2 regions of the Sporosarcina sp. NCCP-2331 genome follow, and region 1 is predicted to be linked to the other one. Evidence: riboswitches for the same ligand, from Rfam matches in the RefSeq annotation. Region 1 holds a riboswitch; the other holds the start of a gene.
The links. Region 1 has a riboswitch for S-adenosylmethionine ahead of metA (homoserine O-acetyltransferase MetA). Riboswitches for the same ligand answer to the same signal wherever they lie in the genome.
Positions count from the first base shown of each region.

Region 2: another riboswitch for S-adenosylmethionine. It lies ahead of NCCP2331_RS02655 (O-acetylhomoserine aminocarboxypropyltransferase/cysteine synthase family protein); the one in region 1 lies ahead of metA (homoserine O-acetyltransferase MetA).

Region 1 is NZ_BRCD01000027.1:27,662-33,031, reverse strand. Features, by position in the region: gene NCCP2331_RS14620 (YetF domain-containing protein) at 1-520, opposite strand, end outside; gene metA (homoserine O-acetyltransferase MetA) at 607-1,515, opposite strand; SAM riboswitch class I at 1,609-1,715, opposite strand; gene NCCP2331_RS14610 (AbrB/MazE/SpoVT family DNA-binding domain-containing protein) at 1,865-2,134, shown strand; gene NCCP2331_RS14605 (thioredoxin family protein) at 2,177-2,488, opposite strand; gene serA (phosphoglycerate dehydrogenase) at 3,107-4,693, shown strand; gene NCCP2331_RS14595 (HAD family hydrolase) at 4,743-5,370, opposite strand, start outside.
Region 2 is NZ_BRCD01000003.1:62,799-68,168, reverse strand. Features, by position in the region: gene NCCP2331_RS02660 (glycine betaine uptake BCCT transporter) at 1-1,341, shown strand, start outside; gene NCCP2331_RS02655 (O-acetylhomoserine aminocarboxypropyltransferase/cysteine synthase family protein) at 1,394-2,683, opposite strand; SAM riboswitch class I at 2,793-2,896, opposite strand; gene NCCP2331_RS02650 (sulfite exporter TauE/SafE family protein) at 2,987-3,769, opposite strand; gene NCCP2331_RS02645 (sulfurtransferase TusA family protein) at 3,805-4,032, opposite strand; gene NCCP2331_RS02640 (MBL fold metallo-hydrolase) at 4,070-5,191, opposite strand; gene NCCP2331_RS02635 (sulfurtransferase TusA family protein) at 5,188-5,370, opposite strand, start outside.

The DNA of each region.
Region 1 (5,370 bases):
ATTTCGGCGGAGGTGATGAAGCCTGCACATCTTTCTTGGTGGCCGGTTCCTCCCCTGTTTTCAACATCACACTGAGATTTCCGTTTGTTTCGAATATCGCATAATTTACTTCTTTCATGGAAAATATGGACTTTTCACGAAGCAACATATTCAGATCATTAAAACTCAGTCTTAATTTGCGGAGTGAACCTTCAATGATTTCACCATTTTCAATCACAATCATCGGTTTATCGTCCAATAAAACACGCAGTTTGATTGATTTGAATGATAAGTAATTAGCGACAATTGTCAAAACTGCCCATAATATCATTCCATACAAACCATTCAAGAAAGGCGTTTCCGACTCTCCTGCCAGGTTAGCCGCAATCGAACCTATAGTAATCCCTGTTACATAATGAAAGAACGTTAACTGCGATACTTGCTTTTTCCCCATAAAACGCGCCAGGATCAAGAGTACCACAAAGGAGAGCACTGTCCGAAGTGTCATTTCCCAGAAAGCCAACTCCCAAAATTCATCTATATTCACAAACGTACACCTCCATTGTATGGAGTATGTGTGAAACGGATGGACTTATACGCTCATCATGTCAGAAGCAGCCGGCTCTTTCAATTCCATACGAATGGAGTTGCCTGATAGACGTAGTAATTCAGCCAGTTGGAAAACAGTAAATGCGTATGAGAACGCCATGTATTCATCGGCTCCTGATTTGGATCATCATTCGGATAATAATTTTCAGGAACATCAATTTCCATTCCCTTTTCAACATCCCTTTTATATTCACTGTCTAATGTATGCGCATCATACTCCAAGTGACCTGTCACCATAATATGTTTTTCATCGTTGGAGATGACGATAAACGCTCCCGCATCTTCTGAAACAGAAAGCAGGGTCAGATCTGGGTGTTTCTCTATTTCTTCAATGGATACACCTGTATGTCTTGAATGCGGCGCTACAAATACATCATTGAAACCGCGTGAAAGATTTACTGTCTGATCATAGACTTCGTGTGCAAATACACCAAAACACTTTTCCGGCAGTTCAAACTTATCAATTCCGTAATGATGATAAAGTGCAGCCTGTGCTCCCCAGCAAATATGAAGGACTGAGGTCACGTTCGTCTTGGTCCAATCCATAATATCTTCCAGCTCTTTCCAATAAACTACATCTTCAAACTGCATCAGTTCTATCGGTGCCCCTGTAATAATCATTCCATCAAAACGGCGGTCTTTAACGTGCTCAAAAGTTGTGTAAAATGTCTCTAAATGTGTCTGACTGACATTTTTCGATGTATAAGAGGCGGTATTCAAAAATGTCACATTTACCTGAAGCGGTGTATTACCCAGCAATCTCAGCAGCTGCAGTTCCGTCTTTTCCTTTTCAGGCATTAAATTTAGGATTAATATATTTAACGGGCGGATATCCTGTGCAACCGCTCGATTCTCATCCATCACAAATATCTTCTCTTCTTTCAGTAACTCTCCTGCTGGTAACTGCTGCGGTATATTAATCGGCATGTTTCTTCCTCCTTGGCCATTCACTCGGCCAGTTATTTTCAATAAAAAAACCTTCATTTTCCTATAGATAAGAAAATGAGGTTCGGGATATCATTCTTATCTCTCAAGAAAACAATCTTGTTGGAGTTAGCACCTTCCTGTTTGCACAGAGGTTGCTGAAGCGTCATCAGGCCAGTTCCCTCAGCTTCTCTTGATAAGTTTTATGTAATTACAGACTATTATAACATTAATATATAAATTGTATAGCGGAATTATCAAATAGTTCTGCTCATTCCAGCCAATCAAATTGTATAAAACAAAATTTTCCGTATAATAGACATACAGACTATTATTTCCGAAGGAGGCATCCATGAGATCTTTAGGTATTGTTCGCAAAGTCGATCATCTTGGCAGATTCGTCATTCCAAAAGAACTTCGTCAAACTCTGCAAATTGTCAAAGGGGATCCAATAGAAATCTTTTCGGAAGATGAACAGATCATCTTGAGGAAATACCAAGTTAACAAAGCTTGTTTCATAACCGGTGAAGTAAACGAAGATAACAAGGAATTATCTAACGGATTATTCATCAGTCCCGAAGGTGCAAAAATACTGCGGAAACAGATTGGTGATATGGAGTAACAGGAAAACCATCCCAACTCGCGGGATGGTTTCTGTTTGTGCTTATAAACTATTGATAAACTCTTCAATTTCCTCTTTTGTTTTGCGATTCTTGCTGACGAAACGTCCCAATTCCTTACCTTTGCTATAAGCGACAAAGCTGGGAATGCCAAAAATATCATGCTGACTGCAAAGGTCAATGAAATCGTCGCGGTCAACAGAAAAGAATTCATACTCCGAAAACTCGGTTTCCAACTCCGGCAGAAACGGTTCGATCACTCTGCAATCAGGACACCAGTCTGCAGTAAACAAGAAAATTACACGCTCTTCTTTCTTCAGCTCGTCAAATTGTTCCAAAGTCTCAAGTTTCCTCATAAATATAACCTCTTTTCTACTTATTCTGCCGTCATTATAGCATTGTTTACTATCCTTCTTCTCTCTTGACGACTTATCTAATTTACAGAACAAACTTGATATTAAGTGCATTTCTTTCGTTTTCATCATCCAAACACGAATGTTCACAATATATTCAATAAGATACGTTCGCATTTAATACTTTTTGATTTTTTGCTTAAAAGTAATTGACAATTGTTTTGGACGTGTTATGATTAGTTCTAAATTTAATACATGCAAAACAATTTTGACGAAGACATACCTTTCCGTAATAGAATTTCTTAGAGAGCTGATGATGTGGTGAGAGTCAGCAAATTCTTAGGATGGCGGCACTTCCGAATTGATTGGCTGAATATTCAGTAGGCCGATCCGTCACATGCACGTTACGCATGCTGAATGAAGGCTGCTCCGGCAGCAAAACAAGGGTGGTACCGCGTTAGTTAATCGAGCTTTTCGCCCCTTACGTATTGTAAGGGGTGGAAGGCTTTTTTATTTTTCCTAAAAGGAGGTTAGCGCAGCTTACATAGACGATTGATCAGATGAATGCTCATTACCCGAATGCAGGACCAAAACAAATTACTGAAGGAGAGAATGATAATCATGGCTTTTAAAGTACTTATTAGTGACCCACTCAGCGAGGATGGTATTTTTCCATTAAGGCAGGCAGAAGGTTTTGAAATTGTTATTGATACAGATTTGACTCCAGATCAGCTGAAAGACAGAATTAAAGGTTTCGACGCCCTTCTAGTGCGCAGTCAAACTACTGTAACAAAAGAATTATTAGAATCTGCAGATCAATTGAAAATTATCGGCCGTGCAGGTGTAGGCGTCGATAACATCGATTTGGATGCAGCAACTGAAAAAGGAATCATTGTTGTCAATGCTCCTGACGGTAATACAAACTCAGCAGCTGAGCACACTGTCGCGATGATGATGGCGATGGCACGGAAAATTCCTCAGGCTTTCAATTCTTTGAAGAACAATAAATGGGACCGTAAATCTTTCCTTGGGGTCGAACTGAAGGATAAAACACTCGGTATTATCGGGCTGGGCAGAATCGGAGCAGAAGTTGCACGCCGTGCTAAAGGTCAGCGTATGAGCGTTGTCGCATATGACCCATTCCTGACAGAAGACATTGCTAAAAAATTAGGCATTGAGATCGGAACAGTAGATGAAGTACTGGCTGCAGCAGATTTCATTACCGTCCACACGCCATTACTGAAAGAAACTCGCAGAATGATTAATAAAGAAGCATTCGAAAAAATGAAAGACGGCGTTCAGATCATCAACTGTGCACGCGGCGGAATCATTGACGAAGATGCTTTGTATGATGCAATTGTTGCCGGGAAGGTTGCCGGAGCAGCGCTTGATGTATTTGAAGAAGAGCCTTTCCTTGACCACAAATTGCTGACATTGCCGCAAGTGATTGCTACACCTCATTTAGGAGCAAGCACAATTGAAGCGCAAGAATCTGTTGCAGTAGATGTCAGCCGTGACGTTGTGAACTTCCTCAATATCGGATCTGTTCGCAACCCGGTAAATTTGCCATCCGTTTCTCGTGATGTATTAGCAAAAATCGAGCCTTTCTTCGATCTAACTGAAAAGCTTGGTATGTTCCTGTCCCAAATTCAAAACTCTGTTATTGAAGAAATTAATATTCAATATGCAGGCGAATTGGCGAACTATGATGTACGTGCATTAACACGCAACACAGTAAAAGGTTTGCTGAAGCGTAATCTTGGCGAAACTGTAAATGACGTGAATGCAAAGCTTTTGGCTGACCGTTATGGCATAAAAATAAATGAACAGAAAACGACGACTGCTAAAGGTTTTCTTAACTTAATCACAGTAGAAATCGTTACACAGAAAGGCATCCGCAAAGTAGCGGGTACTCTTCTGAACGGACTGGGACCGCGCATCGTAAAAGTAGATGACTATGTAGTGGACGCTATCCCTAAAGGTCACTTGCTGTTCATCCGCCACATTGACCAGCCAGGCGCAATCGGCCGCGTAGGTACTTTGCTTGCAGAAGAAAATATCAATATCGCTGCAATGCAGGTAGGACGTTCTGCTGAAGGCGGAGACGCAATCATGATGCTTACAGTCGATCACCATGTGGAGTCTGCTTCTGTTTCCCGTATTAAAGAAGTCCAAAATATCCATGATGCAAAAGCGGTTGATCTATAAGAATGACAAAAATCCAGCTGATAGAAAATCAGCTGGATTTTTTATGTTTTTAGTTTGTAAGTTGGGATAGTATTGGAAATAAACTTTCTAAGTGGTCAATCTCATACGTCGGTTTCACTCCATCGACAGGCAGCTTGCTTTCACGGTTGATCCATACATTTTTCATACCCACTCTGCTTGAGCCGAGTATATCGGTCATCAGATTATCACCGATCATCAGTCCTTCATCCGCAGTTATACCGCAAGTATCCAGGACATGCTGAAAAATCGTTGCATCAGGTTTGCCTTTACCAAAAGCTCCGGACACGATGATATGGTCGAAATACGGCGGTATCTCCGGAGAAATCGTCAACTTGATCTGCTGCAGACTAGGAGACCCGTTCGTCAGCAAAATCAGCTGATAATTCCCTTTTAAACGATCCAGCACATCAAATGTTTCTTCGTAAATATAGGGATGATTTTTCCGTTCTTTCGGGAACACCTCCGCTAGCTCTCTTCCAAAAGCTTCATTATCCACGCCTGACTTCTTCAGTCCTTTAATCCATGCATCCTGCTGGTAACCCGGAACAATCTCTTTCATTTTCTGAAATTCTTCACCCGGATCATCAAATACGCCCCAAAGACCTTCAAATGGATTGATGCCTATATTTTGTGTATGAGGATAAGTTTCATAAGCT
Region 2 (5,370 bases), on a different contig from region 1:
ATTGTCTCCATGCTGTTTTTCATTTCGATCTTTTTGATTTTCAGCCCTATTGGGAGAATTCGTTTAGGTAAAGACCATGACCGTCCTCAGTTCTCTATGATTTCTTGGCTGGCTATGCTCTTTTCGGCGGGCATGGGCATCGGGCTGGTATTTTACGGAGCAGCAGAGCCTTTGTCGCACTATGCAGTAGACCCCGCCACTGCTGCCCCTGAAACAAAAGCCGCTTATAAAGAAGCAATGCGGGAAACATTTTTCCACTGGGGCTTCCATGCCTGGGCAGTCTACGGTATGACAGCTCTTACACTTGCCTATTTCCAGTTTAGAAAAGGGCAAACAGGTTTGATATCCGTTACACTGCGCCCGATTTTTGGGGACCGGGTAGACGGGCGCCTTGGTATAGTCATTGACGGTTTCGCCATATTTGCCACAGTATTCGGTGTCGCCACTTCGCTCGGCTTTGGTGCCGTGCAAATTAATGCGGGGCTTCATTATTTATTCGGCATTCCTGTCGGTTTCGTATCGCAGCTGGCCATCATCGCAATCGTAACGGTGCTGTTCTTGATTTCAGCATGGAGCGGTCTTGGCAAAGGCATCAAGATTTTGTCCAATACCAATATGGTCCTGGCTCTTGCACTGCTGCTCTTCATCATTGCGCTTGGTCCGACGCTGCTGATTTTCAATATGTTTACCGATTCAATTGGCGGTTATTTGGAAAACCTGATCCGGATGAGCTTCCGGACGGCGCCGCTTACTCCCGAGAACCGAGTATGGCTGAATGATTGGACACTCTTCTATTGGGCCTGGTGGATGGCTTGGTCGCCTTTCGTGGGTATGTTTATTGCACGTGTCTCAAAAGGACGGACAATACGTGAATTCATGATCGGTGTGCTTGTCGTGCCTACTGTGCTGAGTGCTGTTTGGTTTGCGGCTTTTGGTACTACAGCTATCGAAACGCAAAGAGCGGGAATCATTGATCTGGCATCCACTGCTACAGAACTGACGATTTTTGAGATGTTCAGCGGGCTGCCTTGGTCGTCATTCATTTCTGGTATTGCCATTCTGCTGATCATTTCATTTTTCATCACATCTGCAGATTCTGCAACATTTGTACTCGGCATGCAGTCTTCCTACGGATCACTGACACCCCCAAACAACTTAAAAATCATTTGGGGTGTTATTCAATCATCTATTGCGGTTATTTTACTATTCGTAGGCGGTCTGGATGCTTTGCAGAACGTCATCATTATTGCCGCCCTGCCTTTTTCCATCATCTTGATTATGATGGTCGTCTCCTTATTCAAATCACTGAAAGAGGAACGAAAGAAGATAAAGCGGCCGTAAAAAAGAGGAAACCATTTCGCAGTTGAAATGGTTTCCTCTTTATGTTTACTTATTAAACGGTTTGCTTAACCGCTTTTTCGATTGCCTGCTTCAAGTCTGTAATGATATCATCAGCATTTTCCAGTCCTACAGACAGACGAATCAACTCTTCACTGACGCCCGAGTTCTTCAAATCTTCCGTGGAAAGTTGCTGGTGTGTAGTGGATGCCGGGTGAATGATCAGAGATTTCGCATCGCCGACGTTTGCAACATGCGACCAGATATTCACATTATCAATCACTTCACGCCCTGCATCACGGCCGCCTTTGATGCCGAATACGATAATCGAGCCGTATCCATTTTTCAAATACTTCTGCGCCAAATCATGCGTTGGGTGATCTTCCAGCCCTGTATATGTCACCCACTCTACCCCCGGATGCTCTTTCAGGAAATCCGCTACTTTCTGTGCATTTTCATTATGACGGGGAACGCGCAAATGAAGCGTCTCAAGTCCCTGCAATAAGTTGAATGCACTGTCAGGTGCCAGACATGGCCCGAAATCTCGCAGCAATTGAACGCGCAGCTTTGTTGCAAATGCGGCGCCTGCCGTGTCAATTCCGTAACGTAATCCGTGATAAGAGTTGTCAGGCTCTGTAAATCCAGGGAATCTGCCCTGCGTCCAATCAAATTTCCCAGCGTCAACCGCAACTCCGCCGATTGTTGTTCCGTGTCCGCCAATCCACTTCGTTGCAGAGTGGATCACGACATCTGCTCCATATTCAATCGGATTCAATCCGTATGGAGACGGAAATGTATTATCGACCAGCAACGGAAGTCCGTTATCGTGTGCCACTTTCGCCACTGCTTCGATGTCCAAAACCTGCAGGCTCGGATTTCCGATTGTTTCTGCGAACAACGCTTTTGTTTTATCCGTAATAGCCGCTTCAAAATTTTTCGGATCGGATGCATCCACAAATTTCACCGTAATACCGTAACGCGGCAATGTCACAGCAAACAGATTGTACGTTCCGCCGTACAGATTGCTGGCCGCCACAATTTCATCGCCGGCGCTTGCGATATTCATAATAGAGAATGCAATAGCCGCCATTCCGGAAGACAACGCGACTGCTGCCGATCCCCCTTCTAGCTCTGCGATACGCTCTTCAAACACGGCAACTGTCGGATTTGTGATGCGTGTATAAATATTGCCCGCTTCCTGCAGGGCAAATAAATTCTGTGCATGTTCCGTGTCTCTGAATACATAAGAAGTCGTACGATGAATCGGCAAAGCACGTGAACCTGTTACGGGATCGGGCTGCTGTCCTCCGTGCAATAATACTGTTTCCGGCTTAAAATTCGTCATTACTATTTCCCCTTCCAAAATGGAATTTATTATATTGAAAGATGCACGTCCGAATACACAAAAAACCTCTTCCTATAAATAAGAAGAGGGCTCTGCTTTCGCTCATTCCCTCTTATCTTCCAGACTGATCGTCTGCAGGAAGTAGCACCTTTGCTTACAAAGCCGGTTGCCGGGCATCACAGGGCCTAATCCCTCCGCCACTCTTGATAAGAGTCCGTCTATTCGTTTTCCATCTTGAAAAATAGTATAAAGCTAAACTCAGCCTATTGCAAGGGTTATTAATAGAATCTTTCGAAATGACTTTTATTTATAAAAGATATCCAGCCAGATTTTTACGGCTGATCCCATTATTAACACGGCAAGTATCCCTTGCAGCACTTTCACATTGATTTTCCGGCTTGCTTTTACACCCAAAGGAGCTGCCAGGATACTCGCCGCAATCATTACAAGTGCAGGCATATACGGCACTTGCCCTGTAAACAGCTTACCTGAAGCAGATCCGATTGACGACAGAAGTGTAATGGCGAGCGAAGTTGCTATCGTCACACGCGTAGGGATTTTTAATATAACCAGCATGATCGGCACCAGAATGAACGCGCCTCCAGCCCCTACAATCCCCGCAGCTAACCCGACGAGTAACGCTGCGATGGAGGCAACCCATTTATTGAAAGTAATCTCTTCAATCAACTGATCTTCCAATCCTTTTTTCGGAATGAACATCATAATTGCCGCCATGACAGCCAGTACGCCGTAGACAATATTGACTGCGTTTTCAGATAGAAAGCTTGAACCGGCACCGCCGATAACACTTCCGACCAATACACTAATCCCCATGTAAAAAACAAGCGGCTTCAATATCAGATTGCGTTTTCGGTATGCCAATACGCCAGAAAGTGATGAAAAGAATACCTCCACTGCTGTAATCCCTGATACGTCATGCGGCGAAAAGGCAGTGAAACCAAGCATAGCAGGAATAAATAACAGCATGGGGTACTTGACGATCGCGCCGCCAATACCCATCATGCCGGAAAGAAATGAGCCGACAACCCCAATGAGGAAGATGGTAATGATGAATGGTACGCTCATGATGTCCTCCCTTCTTCCTTGTCTCTGTGCTTAGTTTACCCTTTTTGAATCCAGAATTTAAAGACATTCGCCTCTTGCTGCTTTTCTTTCAGATCATGGCCGCCGGAAGCCGCCCAGGCCGTCAAGTCGGCAACGGAGCCTTTGTCCGTCGTATGAATTTCCAGGATGTCCCCTGTCTGCAGTTCTTTCATTACTTTTCTTGCCCGAACGATCGGCATCGGACAAGCCAATCCTTTTGCATCTAAGAATGTGGTTGTACTCATATTTATCTTCTCCCCTACTAAAGTTTTTTGTCATTCATCATCTCACTGCACAGCGGTTTGGACCAATCTCCATTTCACGCTGCATTTCTTCGTCAGGCTGGATTTTACCCATATTGGTCTGACGGATTTCCTGATAGGCATTTGGCTGCGGCGGCAGATTTCCTGTTACTAGCTCTCTAAATTCATCCTCATTGTCGATCTTCAGTCCGTGATTTTGCTTATATAATGCGCCTAACTTCTCCGAGACACTGCCGTTTTCATTCAACTCTTCAATCATCATGAAGTGAGCCGGAAGCACCGTCAGATCCTCTGATAGTTGAGGATAGCGGTTGTACAGCGATTCACGCAGATCGCCGACCCAGTCCTCCGCAAGTCCGGCTAAATCCGGACGGCCGATGGAATCGATGAACAGAATATCACCTGTCAGCAAATAGCTGTCATCCACGATGAATGACGTGGAGCCGATCGTGTGGCCCGGTGAATAAAGCGGCTGGATCTCAATCTTTGTACTGCCGACTGTAATCGAAACCCCTTCTTCCAATGAAGCAAAATCAAACGTCACTTCTTCGGCGTCTTTCGAGGGCAGCCAGTACGTTGCACCTGTCGATTCCGCAAGCTTTCGGCCGCCGGAAATATGGTCGGCGTGTAGATGTGTATCCAATACGTGTATGATTTTCGCATCTACGCCGTCCGCGAAATCCGTAAATACACCGGTCATGCGAACTGCATCCACAACCGCCGCTTCTCCACCAGAAACAATCATATAGGAGAGACATCCTTTGCCGAGACGGACGAATTGATACAGCTCGCCGCCTGATTTCAGGTCACCAATTTTCACGGGCTCCAGATACTCGCTCCAGGCTTTCATTCCGCCCTGTAAGTAAGCAGCTGAACAGCCTTCCTCCTCGAGAATTTCCGCCACCATAATGGATGACCCTTCCTTTGCACAAACAACCATGATTTCCTGATCTTTCGGCAGCTGATCAACAATGGCTCCTGCACCGTCCAGCAATTCGAAATACGGCACATTCAAATGAACAACCTGCTCGCCTTCAATTTTCCAATCCTGAAACGCCTCTTCATTTCGCACGTCCAAAATAAATAACGGTTGTTTTTGTATGACCTTTTTTGCAATCTCACTTGCTGTAGCAATTCTCATCTCTTTATACCCCCTACTGTATTTTCAGTATCACCATGCCACTTCGACATACCGGGCACTACATTTGTCACACACTCAAACCCTTGTGCCGCAAGCTTCTGGCAAGCCATATCACTGCGGTTTCCTGTGCGGCATACGATAAAGTATTTATGTTTTTTATCCAGATGTTCTATTCGCTC